Regions from separate parts of the Rhizobium sp. RAF56 genome, predicted to be linked through region 2. Evidence: riboswitches for the same ligand, from Rfam matches in the RefSeq annotation. Region 2 holds a riboswitch; each other region holds the start of a gene.

Region 1 (3,271 bases), on a different contig from region 2:
AAGCCCTTCAACCGCAGCACGTCGTGCTGGCCGATGACGGTTTTCAGCCGTTCGATGAAGGTCACCGGCTCGGCGATCGGGCCGAGATCGACGACGAAGCTGTCGAATTCGTCGTGGTCGTGCGGGGCACCGTCCTCGTGCTCCAATTCGTGGTGGGATTTGCGGTTGGCGATGTCGCCCTCGGTGCCCACGCCGAGGCCGAGCAGTATCGCGGCGGACACCTCGCCGTTCCTCGCTTCGATCATCGTCGGCTTGCGATGCGTGCGCGAGGCGACCTCGGCGCGAACGCTGGCAATGCCCGCCCGGTCGAGCAGATCGGTTTTGTTGAGCACGATCAGATCGGCGCAGGTCAGCTGATCCTCGAACAGCTCCTCGATCGGGCTTTCGTGATCGAGCGCTTCGTCCTCCTTGCGGCGGGCATGGACGGCATCATGGTCATCGGCGAAACGGCCGGCGGCGACGGCAGCGCTATCGACCACGGTCACAACGCCGTCCACCGTCACTTCGCTGCGGATATCCGGCCAGTTGAAGGCCGCGACCAGCGGCTGCGGCAAAGCGAGGCCCGAGGTCTCGATGATAATATGATCGGGGCGGCGTTCGCGCTCCAGGAGCTTCGTCATGGTGGGGATGAAGTCGTCGGCGACCGTGCAGCAGATGCAGCCGTTGGTCAGCTCGATGATATCGTCCTCGGTGCAGGCCTCCGCGCCGCATCCCTTCAAGACGTCGCCATCGACGCCGAGATCGCCGAACTCGTTGATGATGAGCGCGATCTTCTTGCCGCCCGCGTTCTGCAACAGGTTGCGGATCATCGTCGTCTTGCCGGCGCCCAGAAAGCCGGTGATGACGGTTGCGGGGATCTTTTCCTGGTTCATGCAATTCAACCCTTCATTTTGAGCGGCAGTCCCGCTGCCACGAAATAGACTTCGAATGCCGCCGCGGCGACCATTTGATGCAGCCGTCCGGCATGGTCGCGGAATTCGCGCGCCATGCGGTTTTCCGGCACGATGCCAAGACCGACCTCGTTGGAAACAAGGACGATCAGCGCTCGCGCGCTTGGCAGATAATCGGCAAGGGCGGCGAATTCGGAGGCGAGATCCCGACCCTCCATCATGAGATTGGTAACCCATAGGGTCAGGCAATCGACAAGGATCGCACGGCTCCCCAGATCGATCGCGGCAAGCCGGCGAACGAGATCGAGAGGCTCCTCATGCGTCGTCCAAAGATCGCCGCGATTCACCTGGTGGCTGGCAATGCGCGCGCCCATCTCGTCGTCCCAGGCACGCCCCGTCGCGACATAGTGGCGATCGAGGCCGGAGGCTGCGACCAACTGTTCGGCAAAGCGCGATTTGCCCGAACGGGCGCCGCCGAGAATAAAGGCCGAACGAGAAGAAATCTCCACCATCAGCGCCCGCCCATTGCCGGCGCGGGCAGCTCGATCCCACAGGGGATGGCGGCAGCATAAAAGCCGGCGTCGATGCCCCGAGAAGCCTGAAGTGCCATGACAACCTCCGTGCTGGCAGCGGAACTTCCGTTCCTTTGGTGGGCTCTTCGCCCGGCACGCATGGCAGGTCTCCTGGCTCGCGGGTGCGGCGCTGCGATCGAGGCGAACCGGAAACCGGTCGCCCTGATCGCGACGCCTGCGGATCCTTCTCGCCTTCCCGGCTCGATCATCATGAAAAGGCGGACGATTCGTAGAAATAGAGGCGTCCAACCCCGGTAGATCATGATGCCACGCCAGTGGCTTTTCCGGCTTCCTTGAACCCCTCGCCCGCCCACCTCATGCGGACAGTCGGCCAGGAGCCGCAGCAAACCGGACGATAGGACCCTGACCGCTCTACAGTCGCGGGGTCGGCTGCGATGAGGACGCCCGGTTTGGGTCCGTCCCGCCGCATTCCCTTTTGATCCCGTGCGGCAGGCCGCCGCCCAGGAACCATCCGTAAGGCGGTCATGATTAGGCTTTCGCTTTCGCCAAGTCAACGAAGGCCCAAGGACGCGACACAGCCTGTTCCGTTGACGAAGCCGGCTGCAATAAATCCAGCATGAGTCAGTATTTTGCCGCAATTATTTGACGTTAACGACATATACCGTCCTAACCCTCGGACACCAGCGCGACATCGTTCTTCCCATGCTGCAGAAATTCCAGCGCCGCCGCTTCGGCGCTCTCACAACCCTATTCGATCTTGGCCGTCTAAGGGCGCTGATGCGCCGCAGCGAGCTTGGCCTCGTCATTGCCGGCGCCTTCGTTGGCGTCACGTCCGGCCTGGCGGTGACTGTAATGAGCCTCATCTCGCGGCGCATGCACGCGTTGATCTTCGGCATCGACGAGGCCGACCGGCTGAGCTCCGCCGCGATCGACAACAACCTGCTGCTTCTCACCGCCCCGATCGTCGGCGGCGTGCTCCTCGGGATCATGCTCTTCATCCTTGCCCGCACCCGCAAGAAACCGATGGTCGACCCCATCGAAGCGAACGCGCTGCATGGCGGGCGCCTGTCGCTCACCGACAGCATCGTCGTTGCGGTCCAGAACCTTGTCTCCAACGGTTTCGGCGCCTCCGTCGGCCTTGAGGCCGGCTATACGCAGCTGGCCGCCGGCATTGCCTCGAAGCTGGGATACAAGCTGCAGCTTCGCCGCGCCGACCTCAGAACCATCGTCGGCTGCGGAGCGGCGGGCGCGATCGCCGCCGCCTTCAACGCGCCGCTGACCGGTGCCTTCTACGCGTTCGAGCTCATCATCGGCACGTACACCATCGTCAGCCTGACCCCGGTGGTCGTTTCAGCACTGATTTCCACCCTCGTCGCCCGCCTTTTCGCCGGCGACGAATTCGTCATCGACGTCGGCGATTTCGGCAGCATCGTTCCCGCGGACTATATTCCGGCCCTTCTGCTCGGCGCTTTCTGCGCCGGCGTCGGCATCCTTCTCATGCAGGGGGTGTCCTTCATCGAGGAGATGGCGCGCAAGAGTTCCATCGCGCCGCCGCTTCGTCCCGCGATCGGCGGCATCGTGGTCGGCCTGCTGGCGATGATTTCGCCGCAGGTGTTGTCGGCCGGTCACGGCGCACTGCATCTCAACCTATCGACGGAAGTCGCCATTCCGGCATTGATCGGCCTGCTGCTTTTGAAATCGTTTGCCTCGGCGATCTCCATCGGGTCCGGCTTCAGGGGCGGCCTGTTCTTCGCCTCGCTGTTCATGGGCGCGCTGCTCGGCAAGCTTTTCGCCTATTCGGCTCCCTATTTCGACCACGCGACGCTGACGCCGGTGATCTATGCCGTC
Region 2 (3,271 bases):
AGAACGAACTCAACGATCGCGGCTGTCACAATCAGGGAAGCACAACACTCATCGGCCCGGAGGATGCGGCTGTCTGTGATCAGCTGCAGAGTTCGCTCGCCCGCATGCAGGAAAACCTCCGCTATCTTCTGGCACGGCAGGCCGAGACCAGTGAGGAAGGGGCAGAGCGCAGCCAATTGCAAGCCGCCCTGCGCGAGAACGGCTGCGACGCGCCTGTCGACGATGACACCGAGATTGTCGGCAACCGCGAAGAACCGCTGACGACGCCCGAACAGCAGGCGATGCGCACCGACACCTTCTATCCGCCGATGGGCGAAGAGGAGACGGTCGCCCCCGCTATCTCACCATACGCCGGCGGCGCGGGCATGCAGACCGTCTGCGTGCGCACCTGCGACGGCGGCTTCTTTCCGATGACGGCCAATGCGACGCCGCTCAACTTTCAGGCTGATGCAAACACCTGTGCCCGCATGTGCCCCGACGTTTCGACTGAGCTCTTTTACCGCTATCTGCCCGGCCAGGAGTCGTCGGATATGGTCTCGGCGGCGAACGGACTTCGCTACAGCGCCATGCCCTACGCATTCGCCTATCGCAAGCGCAAGCCCGGCGAGAAATCCGCCTGCAGCTGCAATCTACCCGCCTACTACGAGGAAATGCGGCGCGACAAGGCAGCAAGCGCACCGGATACCGGCACGTCGCCCAGCTCGATCATCACCATCGAAACTGCCAAGCCGAAGCCGCCCGCAGCGTCCGCGAGCACTACGCCAGCCGTGCCGGCGCCAGAGCGACCCTATGATCCCTCGAACAAGGTACGCAGGGTCGGGCCGCAGTTTCTCGGAAGCGATCTGGGCGCGATCGACCTCCACCCGGCAGTACCCGGCCCACAGCCGCAACAATAGGTTAGTCGCCTCCCCAGCGCTCGTTGAAGATCAGTTCTTCGAGCGGAAGCCGTTGCCGCCAGCCCTTCACCGCCAGTTCAGGTTCGCGATAAAGCTCGTCCACATAGCCGAGGCAGAGCCAGGCGACGATCTCGATCCGCTTGGGGATACCGAGCAAGGCCCTTATGTCAGCATCATGAAAGATGCTCACCCAGCCGACGCCGACGCCTTCGGCGCGCGCCGCAAGCCAGAGGTTTTGCACGGCACAGACCGTCGAATAGGCATCCATGCGCGGATTGTGCGTGCGGCCGAGCACGACCTTGCCGGAGCGATCCGGATCGCAGGTGACGCAGATGCTGAGCGGCGCCTTTCGGATGCCCTCGAGCTTCAACGACCGATAGGTATCGCGCCGCTCGCCCTCGAACATTTCGGCCGCTTCCTGGTTGGCGCGGGAAAATGCCTCCCAGGCCGCTTGGCGAACCGCCGGATCGCGCACCAGCACGAAATTCCAAGGCTGCATGAAGCCAACCGACGGCGCGCTGTGGGCGGCACTCAGTAGCCGGCTAATCAGCGCATCCGGCAGCGGATCGGCAAGAAACTGATCGCGGACATCGCGTCGCGTCTCGATGGCGCGGTAGACGGCAGCGCGTTCGGCTAAGGAAAAGGCTTGCACGCGGACGAGATCGTCCTTCGAATTCGGTCGCATCGTTTGCTCCTCAACAATGCCAACCTGCCGCCGTCCGCGCGGTGCGGTCTATCATGTCAGGCCGGTCTTCTGGCTTGGCTTCGCCTGCCTGCCGTTGCCTTCCCGGTTTAAAGACCAGTGGCATCCTACGGAAAGAATGACAAAATCCTTCCGCACAGCAGACATCCGCCTCACAGCGTTGGGCACGCGCCGGAAATTCGCCGGCTTCCCGATTCTCCCGCTTGCGCGGGCACCTGACGTTCAAGCTATGCGCGATCAAACGGCAGCCTGTCAACGCGCGCGCGTGAGGCGGTCACGGCGCAGAGTTATTCATCCCGTCTCGCGTTGCCGCTTGATCCTGATTTGCATGGTTTGCCCATTCATCTGGACTTCGAGGAAGGTGGCGTTCTTTAAAACCGTACCGAACTTTGAGTGGCCAAAGTCCTTCGCACTGAACGTCGGATACAGTTTCTTTATTACGTGACCGAGCAGCGACACATCCAGCCATTCGTGCGGCTTGTGCCCCAGAGAATTGAACGCCTGCACTATATAAGGCCTGACGTCAGCGGTCTGCTTCAGCGCAACGACGTTCGGCGAATTCGGCTGCGCGGGGGCGGCCTGGATCTCCAGTTCGTAGAACGCATCAAAAGCGACCCTGAACTTTTCGGTCGCCTTTGGTCCACCGAGGCCAATCGCTTTGCGACCGCGCATTCGTATCCGGCTAGCCAAATGCGAGAAATCGCTATCGGTGCTGGCGATGCAGAAAACGTCGAAGTCTTCCTTGCCCAGCAGTTCCGTAGCGTCTACGGCGAGCAGGATGTCGCTGCTGTTCTTGCCGGATATCGACGCTTGAGCAGTCTGAAGGCTGAGAGCGTGGTGGGGTACCATCTCCGCCCAGGGCCGCAACATCTCACGCGCGAAATCGCCATAGACGCGCCGGTCGACGATCTGGCCGTAGAAAGATGCAACCTCGAAAATCCGAGCAGCCGTCCGTGCCGGTAAATTCTCCGCATCGACGAAAACGCCAACCCTCCGCGTCGCTTTCTCCACGTTTGTGCCTCCATGGTATCCACCCTAGGAAACAACAAAATGGTGCAAAGGCGAAGCCACTTCAATCATTGCGGTTAACGATCCCGGAATCGATTGGTGATCGGATAGCGTCGGTCGCGCCCGAAGTTCTTCTTGGTGATCTTCACGCCGGGGGCGGATTGCCGTCGCTTGTATTCGGCGAGATAGAGCAGATGCTCTATGCGGTGGACGGTTGCGACATCATGACCGCGGCCGACGATCTCTTCGACCGCCATCTCCTTTTCCACCAGGCATTCCAGGATGTCGTCGAGCATCGGATAGGGAGGCAGCGAATCCTGGTCCGTCTGGTTCGGCCGAAGCTCCGCGGATGGTGCCTTCTCGATGATGTTGGCGGGGATGACTTCGCCCGAAGGCCCGAGCGCATCCGGCGGCACATGCGCGTTGCGCCAGCGCGACAACGCGTAGACCTGCATCTTGTACAGGTCCTTGATCGGGTTGAAACCGCCGTTCATATCGCCGTAGAGCGTCGCATAGCCGACCGACATTTCCGACTTGTTGCCTGTCGTGACCACCATCGAGCCGAACTTGTTGGAGATCGCCATCAGGATTGTGCCACGCGCGCGGCTTTGCAGGTTTTCCTCGGTGATGCCGCTTTCGGTGCCTTCGAAAAGCTCCGCGAGCG
Region 3 (3,271 bases), on a different contig from region 2:
CACAGGATCGAAAACGGCGTAGCGCTCCGCCATGGCGAGATCGCTCATATGGCAGATCAGAGGGTTGAAGCGCGGCCGGCCCTTGGCCTCGTAGATGCGGGTGATGGCGGCGGCGGCCGTCGCGTCGGCGGCAAGGCCGTAGACGGTCTCCGTCGGCAGCGCCACGGGCTCGGCCGAGGCAAGCACGTCGACGGCTTGCCGGATTGCGCCTTCGGCGTCCTGTCTGATGTCGATCCGTAGTGCCATTGCCTGACCGGTTTTGTCCTTGCTTCGGCGCTTCCTTAGGCTTTTCGCGGCACAGGATCAATGCGCGGCGGCGCGGGGCTGCCCAGCAAGTCCGTCAAAGCTGGCGGATGATGTCGCGAAGCTGCTCGCTGCGAGCGCCGAGCAAAAGCACGTTGCGGATCGCGACCTGCGGGTCGTGGGTGCGGAAGAGCACGCCGTTGCCGCGCACATTGCGGTTGATCGTCAGCTTCTTCTCCGTCGCATCGTGATCGGAGCGAACGGCGATGGCGAAATACATCCGCTTGTAGCAAGGGTCGATCTTGACGAAGGCGTCGCCTTCTTCGCCGATCTCAGCGAAGAAATTGGCGATGTAGAATGCCCAGCTGACATTTTCGTAGCGGGCGAACCGCGTGCGGGACGCCGTGACGTGGCAATAGCCGAGGTGCGGGGTCTCGGCGAGCGTGCGGTGAAAGACAAGCTTCGGAAACTGGATGGATTTGTGAAAGCTGTTGAGCTTGTCGTGGGTGCGCTCGCCGGCCGCCTGCAGGCGCTCGGCGGTCTGCTCGGCCACGTCCTCGTAGCTGAGATAACGGCGGCTATTCGTGACGATGCCGGTTTTCGCGCGGCTGATACGGCCGGTGCGCAGAAACTCGCTGTGATCGGTAGTGGTCGGCGATGTCTGCGGCACGTAGCGCGTGGTCGCGTCGTAGTATCTGAGTTTTGCCATGGACGCTCGCTCCGGGATCGGCCTCGGAGACTAAGGCGTCATGCTTAATGGGCGCTTAATTGCGCCAACGCAGTTAGGACGCCGGCCATAAGCGGCGATAGGCGCCTCGCTCGCATGTATGTCGTATAGGGGATAGCGACGGACATACGCGCCAGGGGGCCGACGAGGGTAATAGCTTCTACATATCTGCCTGGTGATAAAAATGCACGATATCAATTGGATAGAGAATAATTCGCCTTGATTTGGCCGCCGTCGTCAATGCGGATGCCGATGTCGCTTTGTGAACAAGGCGCGACACGGCACGATGATTATATTCCTTCATCCTGAGGTGCCGCTGGATAGGGACGGCGGATAATTGGGAAGTCGGTCGAAATCCGGCGCTGCCCCCGCAACGGTGGTGGAGAGGTCATGGCAATACAGCCACTGGGCGCAAGCTTGGGAAGGCGTCATGGGGTTCGAGGATCGAACCGCTCCAGAGCCCGGAAACCAGCCTTGAGACGATTTCGAACTGGCCGCGGCGGGCGGCTGGAGGCAAAAGGGTGTCGGTCCGTGACCGGCGGCTCCTATCCTCCGTCGTGCCGCCCACTATGCGAGGATAGCTGAAAAATGGACATCCGCACCAACGTTTTGCGGCAATTGAAGAACCGTCGCGAAGGGTTCAGCCTGGAGCAGGCTTTCTACACGTCGCCCGACTATTTCAAGCTCGACATGGAGATGATCTACTATCGCGACTGGCTGTTCATCGGCCATGACTGCGAAGTTCCGCGCGCCGGCAACTACTTCACCGTCCAGATCGGCGACTATCCCGTCGTTATCGTGCGTGGCCGCGACAACGTCATCCGCGCCTTCCACAACAGTTGCCGTCACCGCGGTTCACGTGTCTGCAACACCGAGCGCGGCTCTTCGGCAAAGCTCGTCTGCCCCTACCACCAGTGGACCTACGAACTCGACGGGTCTCTGCTTTTCGCGCGCCAGATGGCCGAGGATTTCGACAAGAGCCAGTTCGGCCTGAAGCCGGTGCATTGCGAGAGCGTCGGCGGTTACATTTTCATCTGTCTGGCCAAGACCGCGCCAGATTTCGCACCGGTTCGCGACGCCATCACGCCCTACATCGCGCCACATCGCCTGGGGGAGGCGAAGATCGCCTTCCAGAGCACGATCATCGAGAAGGGCAACTGGAAGCTCGTCTGGGAAAACAATCGCGAATGCTACCACTGCAGCGCCAATCACCCTGAACTCTGCCGCACCTTCCCGGAAGCTCCGACCGTCAGCGGCGTGCAGGGGGCAATGAGCGATCCGGTGATCGTCTCGCACTGGGACCGTTGCGAGGCAGCCGGCCTGCCGAGCACGTTCCAGCTTTCCGCCGACGGCCAGTACCGCACGGCGCGCATGCCGCTGATCGAGGGCGTCGAGAGCTACACGATGTCGGGCCGCAACGCCGTGAGGCGGCCGCTGTCGTCCGACGTGACCATCGACAACATCGGCACGATGCTGCTTTTCCACTACCCCTCCACCTGGAACCACATGCTCGGCGATCACGCGATCTCCTTCCGCGTGCTGCCGATCAGCGCCGAGGAGACGGCGGTCACGACCAAATGGCTGGTGCACAAGGATGCGGTCGAGGGCGTCGACTACGATCTCGAGGAACTGACCCACGTCTGGACCGAAACCAACGATCAGGACCGCCGCATCGTCGAGGAAAACGCCTTCGGTATCCGCTCGCCGGCCTACGAGCCCGGTCCCTATTCCGAACTGCACGAGGGCGGCGTCATGCAGTTCGTCGAATGGTACTCGAACTTCATGGTCAATCGCCTGCAGGGCGAGCAGGCAAAGCTTTCGGTGGTCGCATGAGCATCAATATGACGATTGCGCCCCGCCACCAGCATCTGGACCAGATGCAGCCCTGGAGCGACCGGCATCAGCTCCTCGAATGCCTGTCAGCCACGCCCGAGGCGCCCGACGTGATGACCTTCACGTTCCGCTCAGACAAGGACAACTGGTTTCGCTATCTGCCAGGCCAGTTCGTCACGCTGGAGCTGCCCGTGGGGCCGGAACCCGTGATGCGCACCTACACGCTGTCGTCCACGCCGTCGCGGCCGTTTTCAATCGCCGTGACGGTCAAGGCGCAGAAGGACAGCGTCGGCACGCGCTGGATGTTCGAAAAGCTGAAGCCGGGCGTGCGCATCCGCGCGCTCGGGCCGCTTGGCGACTTCACCCATATACGCCATCCCGGCGAGAAATATCTCTTCATCTCGGCGGGCTCCGGCATCACCCCGATGATGTCGATGACGCGCTACATGGCCGACGTCGCGCCGCTGT

The links. Region 2 has a riboswitch for cobalamin ahead of bluB (5,6-dimethylbenzimidazole synthase). Riboswitches for the same ligand answer to the same signal wherever they lie in the genome.
Region 1: it holds a riboswitch for cobalamin, as region 2 does, so the genes downstream of both, cobU (bifunctional adenosylcobinamide kinase/adenosylcobinamide-phosphate guanylyltransferase) here and bluB (5,6-dimethylbenzimidazole synthase) in region 2, are expected to answer to the same signal.
Region 3: it holds a riboswitch for cobalamin, as region 2 does, so the genes downstream of both, AB4048_RS07600 (aromatic ring-hydroxylating oxygenase subunit alpha) here and bluB (5,6-dimethylbenzimidazole synthase) in region 2, are expected to answer to the same signal.

Annotation. Positions count from the first base shown of each region.
Region 1 covers NZ_JBFRDU010000024.1:28,912-32,182, forward strand. Annotated here, with positions in the region: gene cobW (cobalamin biosynthesis protein CobW) at 1-872, opposite strand, end outside; gene cobU (bifunctional adenosylcobinamide kinase/adenosylcobinamide-phosphate guanylyltransferase) at 878-1,402, opposite strand; cobalamin riboswitch at 1,800-1,950, opposite strand; gene AB4048_RS19645 (chloride channel protein) at 2,126-3,271, shown strand, end outside.
Region 2 covers NZ_JBFRDU010000001.1:36,541-39,811, reverse strand. Annotated here, with positions in the region: gene AB4048_RS00185 (DUF2865 domain-containing protein) at 1-896, shown strand, start outside; gene bluB (5,6-dimethylbenzimidazole synthase) at 898-1,581, opposite strand; cobalamin riboswitch at 1,624-1,833, opposite strand; gene AB4048_RS00175 (NYN domain-containing protein) at 1,891-2,610, opposite strand; gene AB4048_RS00170 (NAD+ synthase) at 2,685-3,271, opposite strand, start outside.
Region 3 covers NZ_JBFRDU010000007.1:29,976-33,246, reverse strand. Annotated here, with positions in the region: gene AB4048_RS07610 (L-threonylcarbamoyladenylate synthase) at 1-246, opposite strand, end outside; gene AB4048_RS07605 (DUF6656 family protein) at 341-952, opposite strand; cobalamin riboswitch at 1,262-1,461, shown strand; gene AB4048_RS07600 (aromatic ring-hydroxylating oxygenase subunit alpha) at 1,559-2,803, shown strand; gene AB4048_RS07595 (2Fe-2S iron-sulfur cluster-binding protein) at 2,812-3,271, shown strand, end outside.